DNA from 3 places in the Bacillus sp. UMB0893 genome. Region 1 is predicted to be linked to each of the others. Evidence: riboswitches for the same ligand, from Rfam matches in the RefSeq annotation. Region 1 holds a riboswitch; each other region holds the start of a gene.
What was found. Region 1 has a riboswitch for S-adenosylmethionine ahead of CYJ36_RS14505 (alpha/beta hydrolase). Riboswitches for the same ligand answer to the same signal wherever they lie in the genome.
Positions count from the first base shown of each region.

Region 2: it holds a riboswitch for S-adenosylmethionine, as region 1 does, so the genes downstream of both, mtnW (2,3-diketo-5-methylthiopentyl-1-phosphate enolase) here and CYJ36_RS14505 (alpha/beta hydrolase) in region 1, are expected to answer to the same signal.
Region 3: it holds a riboswitch for S-adenosylmethionine, as region 1 does, so the genes downstream of both, CYJ36_RS04460 (YezD family protein) here and CYJ36_RS14505 (alpha/beta hydrolase) in region 1, are expected to answer to the same signal.

Region 1 covers NZ_PKLB01000006.1:174,408-180,899, reverse strand. Annotated here, with positions in the region: gene CYJ36_RS14520 (ATP-binding protein) at 1-1,263, opposite strand, end outside; gene metG (methionine--tRNA ligase) at 1,456-3,162, opposite strand; T-box leader at 3,252-3,525, opposite strand; gene CYJ36_RS14510 (AAA family ATPase) at 3,573-4,307, opposite strand; gene CYJ36_RS14505 (alpha/beta hydrolase) at 4,350-5,126, opposite strand; SAM riboswitch class I at 5,198-5,306, opposite strand; gene CYJ36_RS14500 (DUF4395 domain-containing protein) at 6,168-6,492, shown strand, end outside.
Region 2 covers NZ_PKLB01000001.1:549,948-556,439, forward strand. Annotated here, with positions in the region: gene CYJ36_RS02800 (carbon-nitrogen family hydrolase) at 1-93, opposite strand, end outside; gene CYJ36_RS02805 (pyridoxal phosphate-dependent aminotransferase) at 194-1,366, shown strand; SAM riboswitch class I at 1,603-1,711, shown strand; gene mtnW (2,3-diketo-5-methylthiopentyl-1-phosphate enolase) at 1,793-3,031, shown strand; gene CYJ36_RS02815 (2-hydroxy-3-keto-5-methylthiopentenyl-1-phosphate phosphatase) at 3,028-3,690, shown strand; gene CYJ36_RS02820 (methylthioribulose 1-phosphate dehydratase) at 3,687-4,325, shown strand; gene CYJ36_RS02825 (1,2-dihydroxy-3-keto-5-methylthiopentene dioxygenase) at 4,343-4,876, shown strand; gene CYJ36_RS02830 (hypothetical protein) at 4,955-5,140, opposite strand; gene cbpA (cyclic di-AMP binding protein CbpA) at 5,404-6,057, shown strand; gene CYJ36_RS02840 (catalase-related domain-containing protein) at 6,270-6,492, shown strand, end outside.
Region 3 covers NZ_PKLB01000001.1:872,051-878,542, forward strand. Annotated here, with positions in the region: gene CYJ36_RS04425 (dihydroorotate dehydrogenase) at 1-844, shown strand, start outside; gene pyrF (orotidine-5'-phosphate decarboxylase) at 813-1,532, shown strand; gene pyrE (orotate phosphoribosyltransferase) at 1,529-2,161, shown strand; gene CYJ36_RS04440 (hypothetical protein) at 2,195-2,479, opposite strand; gene CYJ36_RS24015 (hypothetical protein) at 2,554-2,706, opposite strand; gene CYJ36_RS24020 (hypothetical protein) at 2,753-3,073, opposite strand; gene CYJ36_RS24290 (hypothetical protein) at 3,093-3,218, opposite strand; partial or broken gene CYJ36_RS04455 (PadR family transcriptional regulator) at 3,219-3,549, opposite strand; SAM riboswitch class I at 3,739-3,844, shown strand; gene CYJ36_RS04460 (YezD family protein) at 3,955-4,098, shown strand; gene CYJ36_RS04465 (phosphoadenylyl-sulfate reductase) at 4,334-5,035, shown strand; gene CYJ36_RS04470 (inorganic phosphate transporter) at 5,060-6,112, shown strand; gene sat (sulfate adenylyltransferase) at 6,156-6,492, shown strand, end outside.

The sequences.
Region 1 (6,492 bases):
GGAAAGTTTAAAGTGCGGCGGCAATTCTTCTAAATAACTGTCAGAAGCTATATCAAACTGCAGCTTCTTTTCTGAAGCTTTTCCCAGCTTTCCCAAAAGGATAGCCTGTACCTTGGTATCTTTGATCTGGTTAAAGACGACTGAATTTTGAAATTGCAGAGCCTGTGTTTCACTTTTTATCATATGAATCGCCTGATCGAATTCACCAAGTTGAAGAAGGCCAGATAACACGTATAATTTATTGGTAAACTCATGTGTTTGGGAACGGAGATCTTCTGAATATCTTTTGACTTCCGATACGGTGTTTATCATCTGCTCAATTTCCGTTTTGTCGCGAAAAGAAGCAACAACACCTCTTATCCCACTTTCATCAAAGAGTGGAGTGCTATTCACGATAACTGTTTTATCTTTCCAAACCATTTCTTGATCAACGTGCGGATTTCCCTGTTTTAAAACTTCATAAAGATAATCGGAAGGAAACAGTCCATCCACTTTCATATGCCTGACAGACCCTTTAATATGAAGGAGCTTCTTAGCCGGCTGATTCATCATTGTAATGTAGCCTTCTTTATCTATAGCTAAAATACCCTCTTTGACCCCATGCAGCACAGCGTTTTTTTCTTTATAAAGAGCAGCAATTTCGTACGGTTCGAGCCCCATAGTGTCCTTGCGGATATTGCTTGACAGCAAAATGCTTCCGAGCACAGATATAAAAAGGGCAAAGAGAGAAACAAGCAGAACTTTAATGAAATTCTTCATGATTTGCTGGTTGATGTCTTCTAATAAAAATCCTGCTGAAACGAGACCGATAATCTCTCCCTGTTTGTTAAAAATAGGAGATTTCCCTCTAAGAGACGGTCCGAGTGATCCGCTCGCTTTTGAAACATAAAACTCCCCTTTAAGAATGGCTCTATCGTTATCTCCTCCCGTCATTTTTTTCCCAATTTCTGACTTCATGGGATGTGAATAACGAATGCCATTTTTATTCCCTACTACAATGAACTCAGCGCCTGTTTGTTTCCTGATCTCTTCTGCTAAAGGCTGGATCGTTTCGGAAGGATTGTCAGATTGAAATGCATCGATAATGGTTGGCATGAGGGCGACGGTTTTTGATAACTCCAGTGCCATCCTTCCTTTATTTTCTTCGATTTGTTTGCTTTCCATATAGCTGAAAAAACCTGTCAGCAGCAGGATCAATAATAACCCCAATAAAAGAACCAGCCCGAGTATTTTAATCTGTAAAGACACTTTTATCGTCTTCAGGCAGCATTCCTCCTACTATTAAATCCTTTTTATCTTAATTTTCTAATCTATTGAACTTATTAAAGAAAGAATACAAGTAAATTCTGCATACGTCAAAGAACCTTGTATTGGTTGTTTTAATTGCTTTTAATTTTCAACAAGTGAGGGAATCTCAAAAAGACCGGGCAAACATTAGCCTGGTCTTCCTGAGATTTAAGAGCCCAATCTAGAAACTTCCTCTTCTATCCGGTTTATATCAATCCGTTCAAATAATGGTTTAACTTGGCTCAGCTCAATTACTGAATCAAGCGGAGTATAGGACCACTTATCAGCTTTCAAGCCCATTAATTCTTGAATTTCTCTGCTCGAAAATGGCAGAAATGGCTGCAGTAAAATAGATAAGTTTGCAATGGCGACAGTGCAGGTGAAGAGTGTATTTTCACAAGCAGCAGCGTTATCTTTAACAGAAATCCAAGGTTTTTGCTCATCAAAATATTTATTCATGCGGCGAATAAAAGAAAAGAGATGGTCGAGGGCTGCTTTAAATTGCCCGCTTTCGATTTGTTTGCCAATCGTTTGATAGAGCTGATTTATGTTGCTTTCTACTTCGCTGTCAAGAACCGCTGGCCTTACTATTGATGAAAAAGACTTTTCGATAAACTTAAATGTCCGATTTACTAGATTCCCATATGCGCCGAGCAGCTCACTGTTATGAGAGTGGATGAACTCACGCCAGGAAAAATCAGTATCTCTTTTTTCAGGAGCATTTACAGTTAAAAAATATCGTATGGAATCAGGATGATAGTTCTCCAATATTTGCGGTACCCAAACTGCCCAGTTCTGGCTTGTTGATAATTTTTTCTTTTCAATTGTGAGGTATTCGCTTGAGATGATATGATCTGGAAGATGCAAGCTGCCAATCCCCATCAAGATGCCAGGCCATATTATTGAGTGAAAGGGGATATTATCCTTACCATGAACATAATAGGCTTTCGTACCTTCACTCCAAAAAGGCTGCCAATCCTGCTGATTTTCCACTGACCATAACTTGCTTGCTGACAAGTAGCCTGAAACAGCTTCGATCCAAACGTAGATTTTTTTCTCCTCATAACCCTTTATAGGAACAGGTACGCCAATCGGAAGATCTCTTGAGGCAGCCCTGTCCTGCAGCCCTTCGGATAAATACCGCTTTGTCAGTTTGATGGCATTATCGCGCCACAGCTGTTTGTTTTCTGCCGATGTTGCATACTTTTCAAGTTTTTCCTGCAGAGCTGATAGTTCAAAGTAGTAATGTCTTGTCAATTTTAAAGCGGGCTCATGAGCGCAAAGCTTGCATGTTTTATTTATGAGATCTAGCGGATCGAGAATACTTGCACAAGCATCACACTGATCCCCTCTTGCATGAGCTGAACAATTCGGACAAGTTCCCTCTACAAACCGATCAGGCAAAAATTGTTTACAGTGACCGCAGTAAGCCTGGAGCGTTTCTTTTTCATAAAGAAAGCCATTATCTAAAAGGGTCATAAAGATTTCCTGCACAGCTTGATGGTGATGCTGGTGATCTGTACGAGTATAACAGTCATAGGTAAATCCAAGTTTTTGAAAAGAATCGGCAAATTCCTTATGATACCGGTCAGCAATGACTTGGGCCGGTACATTTTCCTGCCTTGCTCTGATTGAAATGGGCGTTCCATTGCAATCACTGCCTGAAACGTATAATACCTTTTCCCCTTTCAAACGATAATATCTTGCTAAAATATCACCGGGCAATAGACTTGCGATATGTCCGATATGCAGAGACCCATTTGCGTAAGGCCATGCTCCTCCAATAAAAATAGACATTTCATTATCCTCCTTTTGAACATAAGGTCTGTTTTTGCATAGATTTTTTTTATTCGTATATCGACTAAAGCCGTATATAGGAGGATTTCGTGCTTTTTTCTAATAAATTTTTATAATGAATCTTAGAAAAGAGCCAACAAAAAAACCTCGTCCATAGACTTAATAAGTCTAAGGACGAGGTTTGATTTCGCGGTACCACCTTAGTTTACAGATTACTCACATAACCTGTCTTCATTCGTACGGAACATGAGAAAATGTCGATACGCAGGCTGTTGTAACGTCAGCCACCACGTCACAGCCTACTGATGATGACAGTTGTCATGATGTTCGGTGTGAAGCTCAAAGGTCATTTTCTGTGAAGGATTTCTTGCTTCTTTTCAGCTCCCGAAGCTCTCTGGATAGACGTCCGACTCACATACTTTTCCTTATCAATGCTTTTCATGTTTTATATAGTTTATCCAAAAAGAGGAAAAATGTAAATAGTCAGATTATTCTTCTTTGAAAAGCTCCTTCAAAAATTTCTCGCGGTTTTCCAAAAAGTACTTCGTAATCTGATAATGATCCGTTTCAGTATAATTGATTTCTGCAATACGATCCTCATCGAAATTCAAGATACTTGCCCCAGGATATCCAAGCAAGATGGGGGAATGAGTGGCGATAATAAACTGTGTGTCGCCATCTTTTGTTAAGTCATGCAGGATGCGGAGCAAGGTCAGCTGCCTTGTTGGTGAAAGAGCGGCCTCTGGCTCATCCAATAAGTAGACGGCTTTTGTGCCGAAGCGATTTAGAAAAAGAGATAGAAATGATTCGCCATGTGATTGATGATGAAGGGATTTTCCACCATACGGTCCAAATACATCACCTGACCAGGGATCTTCATTCAGTTCCTCCAAATAAGATGCAAACTGGTAAAACGATTCTGCTCTCAGGAAAAAGCCATTCCTAACCTTAGGCATCCAGGCAAGCCTGATATACCTTCCCAGGTCCGATTGAGAGCTTCTCGTTTCGTAAAGATGGTGGCTGCCGCCCGCGGTATTAAAGCCGCATTGATAAGCAATCGCCTCCATCAAAGTGGATTTGCCCGAGCCATTTTCCCCGACGAAAAAGGTAACTGGACTTTTAATTTTGATCTCATCCAAATTGGAAATGGCAGGAATGGAAAATGGATATTCTTTAATTGAAGGTACTTCTTCTTTGATTAATCGAATTGATTTTAAGAACATTTTATCACCTGTTCTTAGTTTAACAGGAATTATAGCTGCAAGTCATCGGCTTACAGGAATTTCAATTTCCGGATGACAGCACATGCGAATATAATCTGCTGTTTGATTCGCAATAATCTCTTTATCGTAATCCATCGAAGCTACATGATAGGAATTTGTCAGACTGATGATTTGTTTCATTGGGGAAGAAACGGACTCAAAAAGAAAATCAGAGCTTTCCGGCGGAACGACATGATCTTCCTCAGATTTAAAAATAAGAATGGGACATTCTACATCGGCAATTTTTGATTTTGTGAATGTAATCAAGCCTAATAGCTTTTTAACAGCAGTGATAGGAACAGCTGAGTAAGTAATTTCTTCAATTCCCTCCGCTTTTATATCTGGTTTTCCTTCAGGTATGAAGCGCGGCTCTGTCTTATCCCGAAAAAACTCATATCCAGGTACGTCCAAGGCTGCATTAATCGTTATAACGCCGCTAATTTCCTTATGTTTGCCCGCTAATTGAACAGCAAGCGTTCCACCCATGGATTGACCGGCAATAAATACGTTCTTGCAGACTTTTTTCAGCTTTAAATAAGCCTTTTCCAGATCTTCAAACCAATCCAAATAACAGCAATTTTCAAGTTCTTCAGCATGTGTTCCGTGGCCCTTTAGCCTGGGAGCAAGGACAGTAAAACCTTTATCAGCAAGCAATTTGCCAAGTTCCCCGACACTTTGAGGCGTTCCGACAAATCCGTGGCACAGTAAAATTCCAATCTCATTGCCTTTATGAAAAAAACTTTCTGCACCAGGCAGAACAGGGAATATCGTTTTACTCATCTTTCGTTCCTCCAATTCAAGCAATTATAAAAGAAAACCCTCTCTTCCATTGGCAATAAAGAGAGGGTTTTTCTTTATCAACCAAAGCGCGATGCTTTGCTGGTGGGAGCACCTTTTCCGTTCTTACGGTGGTTGCTGTGAAGTCATGGAGCCAGATCTCTCGTTCACTCTTGATAATTTATTTAATTCTGATTGGTTTAGTTGGTTTTAATGATCTTATCACGAGCAGCTTTTAACTGTCAATAGATTATGTGAAAGCGGAAAGCCCGAGAATTTAGTACTTCAATTTGTCGTTTTGGATCAGTGAAAATGGAGAGCTGATTTAGTTAGCTCATCATCCAGAAGAAAGTGCACCAAAGTGGGTGTTTGGTGCACAAAGAGTGCTCTTCAACCATAAGAAAGTGCGTCAAACTGGAGATTGCCGCACAAAGTTAGCTCATCATCCAGAAGAAATTGCGCCAAACCGGAGTTTGCCGCAGAAAGTTAGCTCACCATCCAGAGGAAAGTGCACCAACCGTAGTTTGCCGCACAAAGTTAGCGCATCATCTAGAAGAAAGTGCGCCAAACCGGAGTTTGTCGCACAAAGTTAGCTCATCATCCAGAAGAAAGTGCGCCAAACAGGAGTTTGCCGCAGAAAGTTAGCTCACCATCCAGAGGAAAGTGCGTCAAACCGGAGTTTGCAGCACAAAGTTAGCTCATCATCCAAAAGAAAGTGCGCCAAACCGGAGTTTGCCGCAGAAAGTTAGCTCACCATCCAGAGGAAAGTGCGCCAAATGGAGTTTGTCGCACAAAGTTAGCTCATCATCCAGAAGAAAGTGCGTCAAACCGGAGTTTGCCGCACAAAGTTAGCTCCCCATCCAGAAGAAAATGCGCCAAACAGGGGTTTGCAGCAATTTAGTACCCTAATATGGCATTTTGTGGCCGAGGAGTACCTCATTCATGCATTTTTAGGGCAGTGAAATCGCCCCTGAAGCATTTATCTTCACAAATGACAAAAACAGGAGTAAGATACTTATATTCCAATCAGACAGGTGGGGTTTTATGAAAACAATTCCTAAACCTCTTGTATTAACAAATCAATGGTTTATTGTTTTATCCGTTGCGGCAACCTGGATATCAGGTTTGGGGTGGATTCTTCTTATCCCTCTTATTGCAGGCATTATGGGTCTTCTTTTTAAATTTAATCCGGTTATGAAAACGGCGAAATTGTTTTTGAAGAAGCCTATGTCAGAATATATTCCAGAGGATTTTGATCAGCAGCAGTTTAACCAGGCAATTGCAGTTATTTGCCTTAGTCTTGGATTCATTGGCTACGTTCTTAACTGGATGATCCTTGCATACATTTTTACAGCAATGGTCGCTCTCG
Region 2 (6,492 bases), on a different contig from region 1:
GATTTTTTCAATTTCTTTTTTTACGGTTTCAGCATTTGCTTTTGGTTCTCCAAAGGCAAGGTCTATTTGCAGGCATGTCACTTTTGGATTCATAAAACGTCATCTCCGCCTTAAAATTTTTCTTTACAAGCTGACTCTAACAATATATTATTTTTGACTAGAATTTCAAGAATTTTTTGAGAAGGTGTAAAACATGAAAAACTTTAAACAATCACAGTTATTAAATAAGCTTCCAAAGCAATTTTTTGCAAGCTTGGTAGCGAGAGTAAATGCGAGTATAGAAGCGGGACATGATGTCATTAATTTAGGGCAGGGAAATCCAGATCAGCCGACTCCCCCTCATATCGTGAAGGCGCTTCAAGAGGCAGCTGAAAATCCAAACTATCACAAGTATTCACCGTTTCGCGGACAGAAATTTCTAAAAGAAGCCATCGTGCGATTTTACGAGAGGGAGTATGGTGTCAGCCTAGATCCAGACAAAGAGGTTGCCATTTTGTTTGGGGGAAAAGCAGGGCTTGTAGAAATTCCGCAATGTTTATTAGATCCAGATGATTTAGTGCTGGTGCCGGATCCCGGGTATCCCGATTATTGGTCTGGAGTAGAGCTTTCGCGGGCTAAGATGGAATTTATGCCCCTTTTGAAAGAAAACGAGTTTCTTCCGGATTACGGACAAATTTCAGATGACATGAAACATCAGGCAAAGCTTATGTTTTTAAATTATCCGAACAATCCGACGGGTGCTGTTGCCACAAAGGAATTTTTTGATGAAACGGTTGCGTTTGCAAAAGAAAATGACATTTGTGTCGTTCACGATTTTGCCTATGGAGCCATTGGATTTGACGGAAAAAAACCTGTCAGCTATTTAGAAGCCGAAGGTGCTAAAGAGACAGGGATTGAGATCTACACACTCTCAAAAACGTATAATATGGCAGGCTGGAGAATTGGCTTTGCGATCGGAAATGAAAGTGTGATTGAAGCTATTAATCTGCTGCAGGATCATATGTTTGTCAGCGTATTCAGCGCCATTCAGGAAGCGGCTGCTGCTGCCCTCCTGGAATCACAAACTTGTGTAGAAGAATTAGTAGATCGTTACGAGAGCCGCCGTCGTGTTTTCATTACAGCATTAAACGAAATCGGCTGGAAGGTAGAAGCGCCGCCAGGATCGTTTTTTGTATGGCTGCCGGTTCCAGAAGGCTTTACTTCTGAATCCTTTGCTGATTACCTGCTTGAGCACGCACATGTTTGTGTGGCTCCAGGCATCGGGTTTGGGAGATTTGGAGAAGGGTACGTCAGGGCTGGTCTGTTAACGTCAGAAGACAGATTAAGAGAAGCAGCTGAAAGAATAAAATCGTTGAATCTATTTTAAATTAGAGTTGACAGTCAAAAAAAAAGCTGTCATAATCCAAATTAATTTCATGTAAAATTCAGAACATACAGGAAAAGCGGAAGCTCCTTGGTCAGCGCAGGCATGGCAGATAAGGATCAGACGGAAAAGTCCGGGTTTGACTTCATTGGCGGAGCCGTTCTGACAGAGGAGAAAGGCGCTGAAGCTTAACATCCATGTGAACTATTTTTACTATCCAAAATTACTTAAATAAGCCATTCTTATCAAGAGCAGGTGGAGGGACTAGCCCGATGAAGCCCGGCAACCGACTTAAACTTTGGTTTAAGCACGGTGCTAAATCTTGCAGCATTCGCTGATAGATAAGGATCTTAGCCATGTTAGATAAGGTCTCTTTTCAGTTAGCGGAAAAGGGGCCTTTTTATATTGTTATGGAAGGAAGGTACAGACATGAGCGGAATGACAGCGACATATCTAATCCATGATGAAAAAAATTTAGAAAAAAGAGCAGACGGAATTGCTCTCGGTTTAACGGTTGGGTCATGGACAGACCTTCCTAAACTGACACAAGTTCAATTGCAGCAGCATAAAGGAAGGGTCATCTCAGTTGAAGAAATTGAATCCGATGAAAAGACAGATGCCTACTTAGGCAAACGTGTTAAAAAAGGCTTGATTAAGATTTTTTATCCAGGTGTTAACTTTACGCATGATCTGCCGGCAATTCTCTCTACCGTATTCGGCAAGCTTTCTCTTGACGGTGAAGTGAAGCTCCTTGATTTAGATTTTTCAGATGATATTCTTTCTTCTTTTCAAGGGCCGAAATTTGGGATTAAAGGGATCCGGGAAAAGCTTGGAGTTTTTGACAGACCATTGCTGATGAGCATTTTTAAAGGTGTGATCGGACGTGATCTGAATTTCCTGAAGGATCAGCTTAGAGACCAGGTGCTTGGCGGAGTCGATTTGGTTAAGGATGATGAAATCCTTTTTGAAAATGAATTAACGCCATTTGAAGGTCGCATAACAGCCGGGAGAGAAGTTTTAAGAGAGGTCTATGAGCAGACCGGTCATCGGTCGATGTATGCCGTACATTTATCCGGCAGAACGTATGAGTTAAAAGAAAAAGCGAAGCGTGCAGCAGACCTTGGAGCAGACGCGTTGCTGTTTAACGTATTTGCATACGGACTGGATGTACTTCAAAGCTTAGCCGAGGATAGAGACATTGGTATTCCAATTATGGCACATCCTGCTGTAAGCGGTGCCTTGGCATCATCAAATCTATATGGAATCTCGCATTCTCTTTTACTGGGAAAATTGCTGAGATACAGCGGGGCAGATTTTTCCTTGTTTCCTTCACCGTATGGAAGTGTTGCGCTTGACAGAGATGCTGCACTTGCGATTAGTGCTGCATGTAAAGGAAAAGAAGAGCTGAAAGAAACCTTCCCGGTGCCTTCTGCAGGAATTCATCCCGGACTTGTGCCCATCTTGATTCAGGATTTTGGGCTTGATAGCATCATCAACGCAGGCGGCGGTGTTCATGGCCATCCAAATGGGGCTGCCGGCGGAGGAAAAGCATTCCGTGCAGCAATTGATGCTGCCTTGCATGGAGTTTCTTTATCTGAAAAAGCAAAAACAGATACAGATTTGCAAATCGCATTGGATCTGTGGGGGCAGGTGGAGGTGAGCCGATGAACAAGCCTGTCATTATTTGCGATTTTGACGGAACGATTACGAATAATGACAATATCATCGCCCTTATGAAGAAGTTTGCTCCTTCTGAGTGGAACAGTCTTAAGGACGATGTGTTAAGTCAGCAGATTTCTGTAAGGGATGGAGTAGGGAAAATGTTTCAGCTGATTCCTTCTGAGCTGAAATACGAGATGATTCAATACCTGCTGTTTACCGCCCAAATTCGTGATGGATTTCGTGAATTTGTGCAATTTACGAAGGAAAAAGATATCCCTCTATATATCGTAAGCGGAGGAATCGATTTTTTTGTTCATCCATTATTGAATGGGCTTGTTGATCATGATCGGGTATATTGCAATAAAGCTGATTTCAGCGGTGAAACGATTGAAATTTTATGGCCAAATTCATGCGATGCGCATTGCAGCAATGATTGCGGCTGCTGTAAGCCTAGTTTGATCAGAAAGCTTGCTGACCCGCATCAAGAGGTGATCGTAATCGGTGACTCTGTTACAGATTTAGAAGCATCTAAACTCGCAGACTTTGTGTTTGCAAGGGATTTTCTTCTGGAAAAATGCAAGTCGCTGGAACTTCCTCATCAGGAATTTAAAACGTTTTTTGACGTCATAGAAGGATTGAAAGAAAGGCAGGTGGCGGTTTCATGAGTATTTTAAAACAGAGGTGGAGCGAGCTTGCTGCTGTCAAACGTGAGCTTTCACAGCGTGATTGGTTTCCGGGTACGAGCGGGAACTTAGCGATTAAAGTAAATGCCGAACCCCTCTCTTTTTTAGTAACATCCAGCGGAAAAGACAAGCGGCTTGAAACAGATGAGGATTTTTTGCTGGTAGACGGGGAAGGAGCTCCTCTTGAAGAAACCAATCAAAAGCCTTCTGCTGAAACACTTCTTCACGTGGAAATATATAACCGTACAAATGCTGGCTGCAGCCTTCATGTACATACAACCGACAACAATGTCATCTCCGAGCTTTACGGCGATGATGGAGGGATTACATTTAAAGGACAGGAAATCATTAAAGCGTTTGGACTGTGGGAAGAAGACGCGGAATGGCACATACCCATAATTGAGAATGCAGCGCATATCCCGACACTCGCAAATGATTTCGGACAGTACGTGAAGAAGGATTCAGGAGCTGTCCTAATTAGGAATCACGGCATTACCGCATGGGGAAAAGATGCATTTGAAGCAAAAAAAGTGCTCGAGGCTTGTGAATTTTTATTTTCCTATCATTTGAAATTATTATCTTTAAAGCAAGTCAAATCGCTCTCATTAAAAGCTTAAAAATAGGAGGAATTGGAATGGCAACGATTCGTTTACAAGGGACAAATGAAAGAATTTCAGATCAAAAAGAAGTAGCAGCTTTCCTGGAGTCGCAAGAGGTTATTTATGAATATTGGGATATTGAAAAGCTCCCAGAGAGTTTAAGAGAGAATTTCAAGCTTTCTGATGAACAAAAAGAAGAAATCCTGCAAGTATACAAAGATGAAATTGCTGATATCTCAGAACGCCGCGGCTATAAAGCGCAGGACGTGATCTCGCTGTCAGACAGCACTCCAAACCTTGATCAATTATTAAAAAACTTTCAGCAAGAGCATCATCATACAGATGATGAAGTCCGTTTTATCGTAAACGGACATGGAATTTTCATTATTCAGGGAAAAGATGGCTCGTTCTTTGATGTTGAACTAAATCCTGGCGATTTAATTTCAGTCCCGCCAAACATCCGCCACTACTTCACGCTGCAGCAAGACCGCAAAGTCGTTGCAGTCCGCATCTTTGTGACAGCTGAAGGCTGGGTGCCAATTTACGAAAAAGAAGAGCAGCAAGCTTAATGTTTGAAAATCCCCTTTGCCTGGATGGCAAAGGGGATTTATCCGTTTAAATTGGTGTTTTATCAGTAAAACAAATTTTTATATTATTTTATCGGGCTGAAATTCAACACGGCCGATTCCTGGATTATTCTGGCGGAAACCCATAATCCGGCCGATTCCTGGATTATTCTGGCGGAAACCCATAATCCGGCCGATTCCTGGATTATTCCGGCCAAAAACCAGCATAATCCGGCCAATACTTCGATTATTCCGGCCGAAACTCATAATCCGGCCGATTCCTCAATTATTCCCGACGAATCCATAATCCGGCCAATCGACCAAATTTACCGGAAGTGAGACAAATCCTGGAAAGTTACTATCAATCCTGATACAACCTCATTTGCTACTTTTCTTCCGATAATTTTCCAATTTTTTATCTTTATTGAAACTTACGTTTAAAATCAAAATTATTTAAATTTTCTTTACTCTATGCGGATTGTATGGTAAATTTTCAACAATAAATAAGCAATTAAGGGAGGCTTGTAAAGATGAAGATTCGCTACAATTTCGTCAAGAAAGAGGATGTCAGGTATTGTAAGGCAGATAGCACAGTAAAAGAAGCATATGAGCTGCTGAAGGAGTCAGGATATCGGAGCATTCCTGTTTTAAAAGAGAATGGCACCGTATTTGCAGGTCTCATTTATAAAGTCGATCTGCTTGATCATTATGTGGAAAAGCAAGGAAAAGATGAAGATTCAATCGAAGATTTAATTCAAGATCAGGATGCGTTTATGTATGAAGAAGATTCATTTTTTAAGACGTTCCTTACAATCAGAAGACTTCCATTTTTAGCTGTCCTTAATGAGAAAGAGGAATTTTCAGGCATTATCACACATGGAAATGTCATGGATGTCCTTGAGGACTCATTCGGATTGAAAACAGGCGGCTACATCCTGACAGTTGGTACAAAAGAGCATAAAGGCGCCATCAAAGATCTTGTATCAACAATTAAAGATGTAAACATCGAAGGATTGCTTACATTGGATAATGGAGATACATATTTAAGAAGAATCATCATCAACCTTTCTCACGAAGTATCTGAGAAAAAACTGAACAAAATCATTAAAAAGCTGGAAGGCAAAGAATTCCGGGTGACATCTGTAGATAAAGTAAACACGGGCGAAAAAGCGCTCGCAAAATAACATTTAGTTAACGTTTTAAAAGCAGAATCGAATCATTCGATCTGCTTTTTTTGTGGTAATGATAATTGTTTAGACGTATTTATATTGGACATACAGCTGCCGATTAATGCTCCAAAAAAACGGGTCGCAACTAATCAGCAGGGCGGACAGATGGAATACAAAGTGGACATCGCATCAGGGCAGAATCCGCACGTCAATTACGAGCCCCTGTATTGGGAGGATTAAAAGAAGCAGAGCAAGTCGGCAAGGTGCACGAACCTCATTATAATGAAAAATTAGTACGGGGAAAAATTGAACGTCCAAATGATACAGGACAGGCAGGAGACACGTATCGGTCCTTTGAAGAATGGGAAAAGGAAGAACTGATCTCAAATCTTACAGAGGCTCTTAAAGTTTGTCAGCCTCATATTCAGGAAAAAATGATTGAACATTTTA
Region 3 (6,492 bases), on a different contig from region 1:
GTATGATCTCAGCAAACTTGGTGCCATCATGATCAAAGCCACAACATCGGAGCCTCGATTTGGGAATCCGACACCAAGAGTTGCCGAAACGGAATCTGGAATGCTGAATGCGATTGGATTGCAGAATCCAGGGCTAAAGGGAGTGCTTGAAAATGAACTTCCATGGCTTGAGTCATTTGACGTTCCGATCATAGCCAATGTCGCAGGCTCCATGCAGGAGGATTACGCTGAAGTTACAAAAGCGATCAGCAAAGCGAAAAATGTTCACGCGATCGAATTGAATATTTCATGTCCGAATGTAAAAACGGGCGGAATCGCATTCGGCACAAACCCTGAGATTGCAGCTTCTTTAACTAAAGCTGTGAAAGAAGTTTCAGAAGTACCGGTTTATGTAAAGCTTTCTCCAAATGTAAGCAATATTGTTGAAATCGCAAAAGCAATTGAAAACGCTGGTGCTGATGGCTTAACAATGATCAATACACTCTTAGGTATGAGATTGAATATGAGAACGGCAAAGCCTATCCTTGCCAATCGCTCCGGAGGTTTATCGGGTCCTGCAATTAAACCTGTAGCGATTCGAATGGTTTACGAAGTCAGCCAAGCTGTTTCCATTCCGATTATCGGCATGGGCGGAGTGCAGACAGCTGAGGACGTTATTGAGTTTATGTATGCGGGGGCAAGTGCAGTGGCAGTCGGAACAGCAAACTTTGTGAATCCGTTTGTATGTCCTGAAATCATTGAACAATTACCGGAAACATTAAAAGAATATGGATTTGAGCATATTTCAGAATGCATCGGAAGGAGCTGGAAGAATGAACGAGAGACCGCTTATTATCGCGCTTGATTTTCCAACCGGAAAAGAAGTCAGCCGATTTTTAGACATGCTTCCTGAGGAAAAACTCTATGTAAAAGTAGGAATGGAGCTGTTTTATCAGGAAGGTCCCGAGATTGTTCATCAGCTTAAGTCAAACGGTCATCAAATTTTCTTGGATTTGAAGCTGCATGATATTCCTCAAACAGTGAAGCAGTCTATGAGAGGTCTTGCAAGGCTTGAGGTAGATCTCGTGAATGTGCATGCTGCAGGCGGAAGTGCAATGATGCAGGCAGCCATCGAAGGCTTAGAAGCAGGCACTCCAGCTGGCAATAAACGGCCTGATTGTATAGCTGTGACTCAATTAACGAGTACTTCTGAGACTATGCTGAAAGAAGATCTGCTGAATGAAAAGGGATTGAATGAGACCGTACTGCACTATGCCAAACGTGCTTATGAAAATGGTCTTGACGGAGTTGTATGTTCAACGCTTGAAGTTCCGGAAATCTATAAGCATATGGACCGTACCTTCCTTACGATAACACCTGGCATCCGTATGGCCAGTGATTCACTTGATGATCAAGTCAGAGTAGCGACGCCTGAGAAAGCAAGAGGGCTTGGATCAAGCGCCATCGTAGTCGGAAGAAGCATTACGAAAGCTGAAAATCCTCATAAAGCATACTTGGAAATGAAAAACGCCTGGGAGGTTCTATCTGTATGAAACATCAAATTGCTGAACAGCTGCTGAAAATTGAAGCCGTCTTTTTAAGTCCGAATAATCCATTTACGTGGTCAAGCGGGCTTAAAGCACCAATCTATTGCGACAACCGTTTAACTTTATCCTATCCAGAGGTAAGAAATCAGATTGCAGCAGGCTTAACAAAGCTCATTCAAGAACATTATCCCGATGCTGAAATGATTGCAGGCACTGCAACAGCAGGTATTCCGCATGCTGCTTGGGTGAGTGATCTGCTTAATCTGCCGATGTGCTATGTCAGAAGCAAGCCAAAAGGCCATGGAAAAGGCAATCAAATCGAAGGAAAAGTACATGAAGGACAAAAGGTTGTAGTCGTTGAAGATTTAATTTCCACTGGCGGCAGTGTTGTTAAAGCTGTTCAGGCTTTAAGAGAGGCTGGGTGCGAGGTTGCTGGTGTTGTTTCAATCTTTACATATGAACTGCAAAAAGGAGCAGAGCAGCTTGCACACGAAAAAATAAATTCTGTCTCTTTAACCGATTATTCTGCATTGATCGAAGTAGCTTTAAACAATGGATCCATTGAAAAAGAGGATCATGAAAAACTAAAAAAATGGCGTGATAACCCGGCAACGGAAGAGTGGATGACTCTATAAAACAGTAAAAGCAAAGTCGCTGACTTTGCTTTTTTAATTGATCCAGATCATGATTGAGCTTGTAAATGCCGCCATACCTAATAGCAGGTATCCGGATCTGAACACCTTTTCCTTCCATTGTTCAGAAAAGACCTTGCTGCAAAACGACAAGCTAATGCTGCCAATCCATCCAAACAGATAAAACAGACCTGTCTGTTCTTCTTTTATTGAATGAAAACAGCCATGATCAACTTGTTTAATAAGAGCATAAGCAAGAGAGTAAGCACCTGCAATGAGACTGCAAATTGTAATGACAAAAGGAAATAGGATACAGATCACCTCAGAATAGTTTATAAATCTAGGCTGTTTTCACATTGATTGTAGTTTTTAGCAATATAAGTTTTCAGGTTATATTATGCATCTCTTAAATTGAAAATCCAGGCAAAAGACATGGCTATTAGCACGACTTCAGTCATGACGTATATCCATTGAGGCATAGGCGGGTTGGAAACAGCTGGGAAGTCAATAGCCGCAAAAAGAAAAACAGGAATCGTTATTACCAGCATACTTAATGCCAGCGGGAAAAGAATCATTTTCACTTTGCCATTTTTCTTAAATACAAAATGCTTGAATAAGAAAAAGATTGCTGTTGTAGCCATATGTTATAAAAAACAGAAAAGCAACAGAAAGTAAATTAGTTTCACCAATCATTTCAAGAAAGAATGGCAGGAACAGTCCATTTAGAATACCTTGTGTTAGAGAAAAAAATCTCACTGCTCCCATTCCAAAGAAAACAAAATCAAGTAATTTCAATTTCAGGTCAGGTTTTGTCATGTTTGAAATTAATTCCTTGCAGCAGGCTTCAAGATTGTCTTCAAATACGTCATTTGCTGACTTTCCATCCCTTTGTGCAAGAACTAAATGCTCAAGCAATTCTAATAATAGGTCCTTTTTATCTCTTTTTAGAACGTGAACTTGCTGAAATAAATAGGGACATATTTTCAAAAGCTGTTTTATTATCTTTTGTAAGCTTTTGCTGCAGAAGAGCCATTCTTTGTCTCATTTCCATTGTAGTCATTTATTCCTCCCCTTTTTGAAATAGCAAATTTGTAACAGGTTTCCTAATGTCAAGCCAGTCTTTTCTGATTGTTTTCAGCGAAGATCTCCCATCGTCAGTCAAAAAATAATACTTGCGGTTTGGTCCGTATCGGATTTTCTCATTTCACCTTGAATAAGCTTTTCCTATTGAAGACGCAGAAGCAGAGGATATATGCTTCCTTCACTAACAAATATAAAACCATGCTGTTCGAGCTTTTGCATTAATTCATAGCCATACACGTCTCTTTTTCATTGATGGCTAGGATACATCCCTCGAGGATGCCCTTTAAGAGCTGACTTGTAGTTGACAATCAATCACATCCTTTAATGGGTTGTATTGCAAAGCAGGTAATTTCAGCATTAGGAATAACGGAATTAATGTCAACACAAAATTTTCCATTTTGTTGTTTTTTAATGAAAAAATGAAATATTTTAATTCCTATCGAAAAACTAGGGTTGACATATAAAACAATTGTGATAAAATTTAGAAAAATATAATAAACTTATCCAGAGAGGCGAAGGGATCTGGCCCTGTGAAGCCCGGCAACCTGCTGAATGCAAGGTGCTAAATCCAGCAAAATGAAATCCCATTTTGGAAGATAAGGTAATCATGCCTGAACAGTCTTTCAAGTTGGAAGGCTTTTTTTATTTCTCAGATAATGATGCATTTCTCTGAAAACAAAACTAGCGGATAAGAAAAGAAGTGGGGGACTGCAATGGGAAATGAAGATCATCTTGAAGTCGTAATGGAAAGATTGCGTGAAATGCTGAAAACAATGAATTATGGTTCTGTTACCTTGATTGTACAGGATGGGAAAGTGATTCAGCTTGAGAAGAATGAAAAAGTAAGAATTAAATAGGCTCTTTTTGTAAACTTTGTTCTTTCATTAGTCCAGTTGGAATTGGGACTAAATTGATTCTGTATCTGCTTACTTGAAAAGAGCTGCGTCAACAAAAATCTTTTCGATCAAAAAAAGTAAATAATGTGCTGACTAGACAAACTAGAGGCATTTTAACAAAGCAGGGAATAAGGCCACTTGTTAAAATGCCTCTTTTTGCTTTGGCAGGACGTGTTATATAGAAGGGAAGTGTATTATGCTTACGTATGAAACATGGCAGGAGCCAACTATTGAGTTCGAGGTTGATGAAACATATAAAGCTGCTTTAAACGTTTTAAAATGGAGCTATGATCATTATGGCGAAGATATCGTTTATGCATGCAGCTTTGGCATTGAGGGCATTGTACTGGTGGATTTAATATCAAAGGTCCGGCCTGATGCTACAATCGTTTTCCTGGATACAGACGTTCATTTCAAAGAAACGTATGAAACGATAGATCGTGTAAAGGAAAAGTATCCTGAATTGAATATCATCATGAAAAAGCCCAGCCTCACCCTGGAAGAGCAGGCAGCAGAATTTGGAGATAAATTATGGGAAAGCAATCCAAATCAATGCTGTCAAATCAGAAAACTTACACCTCTGAATGAAACGCTATCAGAGTCAGAAGCATGGATCTCAGGACTGCGCCGCGAACAATCTGAAACAAGGAAGAATGTACAATTTATTAACCGGGATGACAAATTTAAATCCGTTAAAATATGTCCGTTAATCCATTGGACATGGAAAGATGTTTGGCGGTATGCACACAAGAATGATCTGCCATACAACCCACTTCATGACAATGGCTATCCTAGCATAGGCTGCTCACATTGCACTGCACCAGCGTTCAATGCCGATGATCTGCGTTCTGGAAGATGGAGCGGGCAAGGTAAAACAGAGTGCGGATTACATGGATAAGGAGTCTGCCTCGTGCTTGAAATAATGGCTCTTGTCATTAGTCTCTTTTTTGCAATGAATATCGGTGCAAGCGGTGCTGCAGCCTCAATGGGAGTTGCTTATGGGTCAGGTGCAGTCCCAAAAGCACGGTATGCACTTTTAATATGTGCAGCCGGCGTCTTTTTAGGAGCTGTCCTCGGAGGAGGAGAGGTCGTAAAAACGATCAGCTCCGGCATCATTCCGCAGGATATCATTAATGTAAAAATTGTGCTGATAATCATTGTTTCCGCAACAAGTTCATTGTTTTTTGCAAACTTGCTCGGCATACCGCTTTCTACCAGTGAGGTAACAGTTGGTGCGGTTGTGGGAGTAGGAATTGCCTATCAGGTTTTATATGTAAATTCATTGCTGGTCATCATGCTTTTTTGGATTATTGTTCCAGTTGCTGCATTTTGCTTAGCCTGGCTATTCGGAAAAGGGTTATATGTTATACAGAATAAGGGATTTTTGCATGATCACCCCAGGCTTACAATTGTTTTAATTCTTGCCGGCTTTTTAGAAGCATTTTCAGCGGGGATGAACAATGTTGCAAACGCAGTAGGACCTCTTGTAGGGGCAGGGATGATTTCAGTAACAAAAGGAATTTGGATAGGCGGGGCATTTGTTGCATTAGGAGCCATTTTCCTTGGAAAAAAAGTATTGGAAACAAATGGGAAGAAAATAACGAGATACTCAAAGCCGGAAGGAATATTGATTTCGGGTACGGGTGCTGCACTAGTTATTGTAAGTTCAATATTTGGATTGCCAGTTCCCCTTACTCAAGTTACATCTTCAGCTATCATTGGACTTGGCATGGCAAAGAACGGCAGTGAGATTCTTCATAAGCATATCGTGAAGAAGATTATCCGGATCTGGATTGTCTCTCCGTTATTTTCTCTTGCAATCTCTTATTTTTTAGTTAAATTATTTTTAGAAAGTGACATCTATTCAATTGTAGTCCTTGTAAGTGTCATGCTTGCAACCTTGGGAGCCATTAGCTTGATGAGGGCAATGAGGGATGAAAAGCGGGCAGTACACGAAGAAGGCGGAGGAATTTAGCATTAAAACCAATTAAAATGGTATGTTTAGGAGGAAAAAAGAAATGAGTTTACAGCCGCACGGAGGTTTATTAATACAAGCGTATTACCCAGAAGAACAATCTCAGGAGATTCATAAAGAAATTGAAATCGATGCAATGGCACTAAGTGATCTGGAATTAATCGGGATCGGAGCATACAGCCCGCTTGAAGGTTTTCTTACAAAAAAAGATTATGAGCAGGTCGTAGAGAATATGAGGCTTGCCTCAGGGACGGTTTGGAGCATCCCAATCACATTGCCTGTTTCAAGAGAAACCAGTAAGCAATTAATATCAGGGGAAAAGGTCAAGCTCAATTACAAAGGTGAAATTTATGGGCTCATCCAGGTTGAAGATGTATATG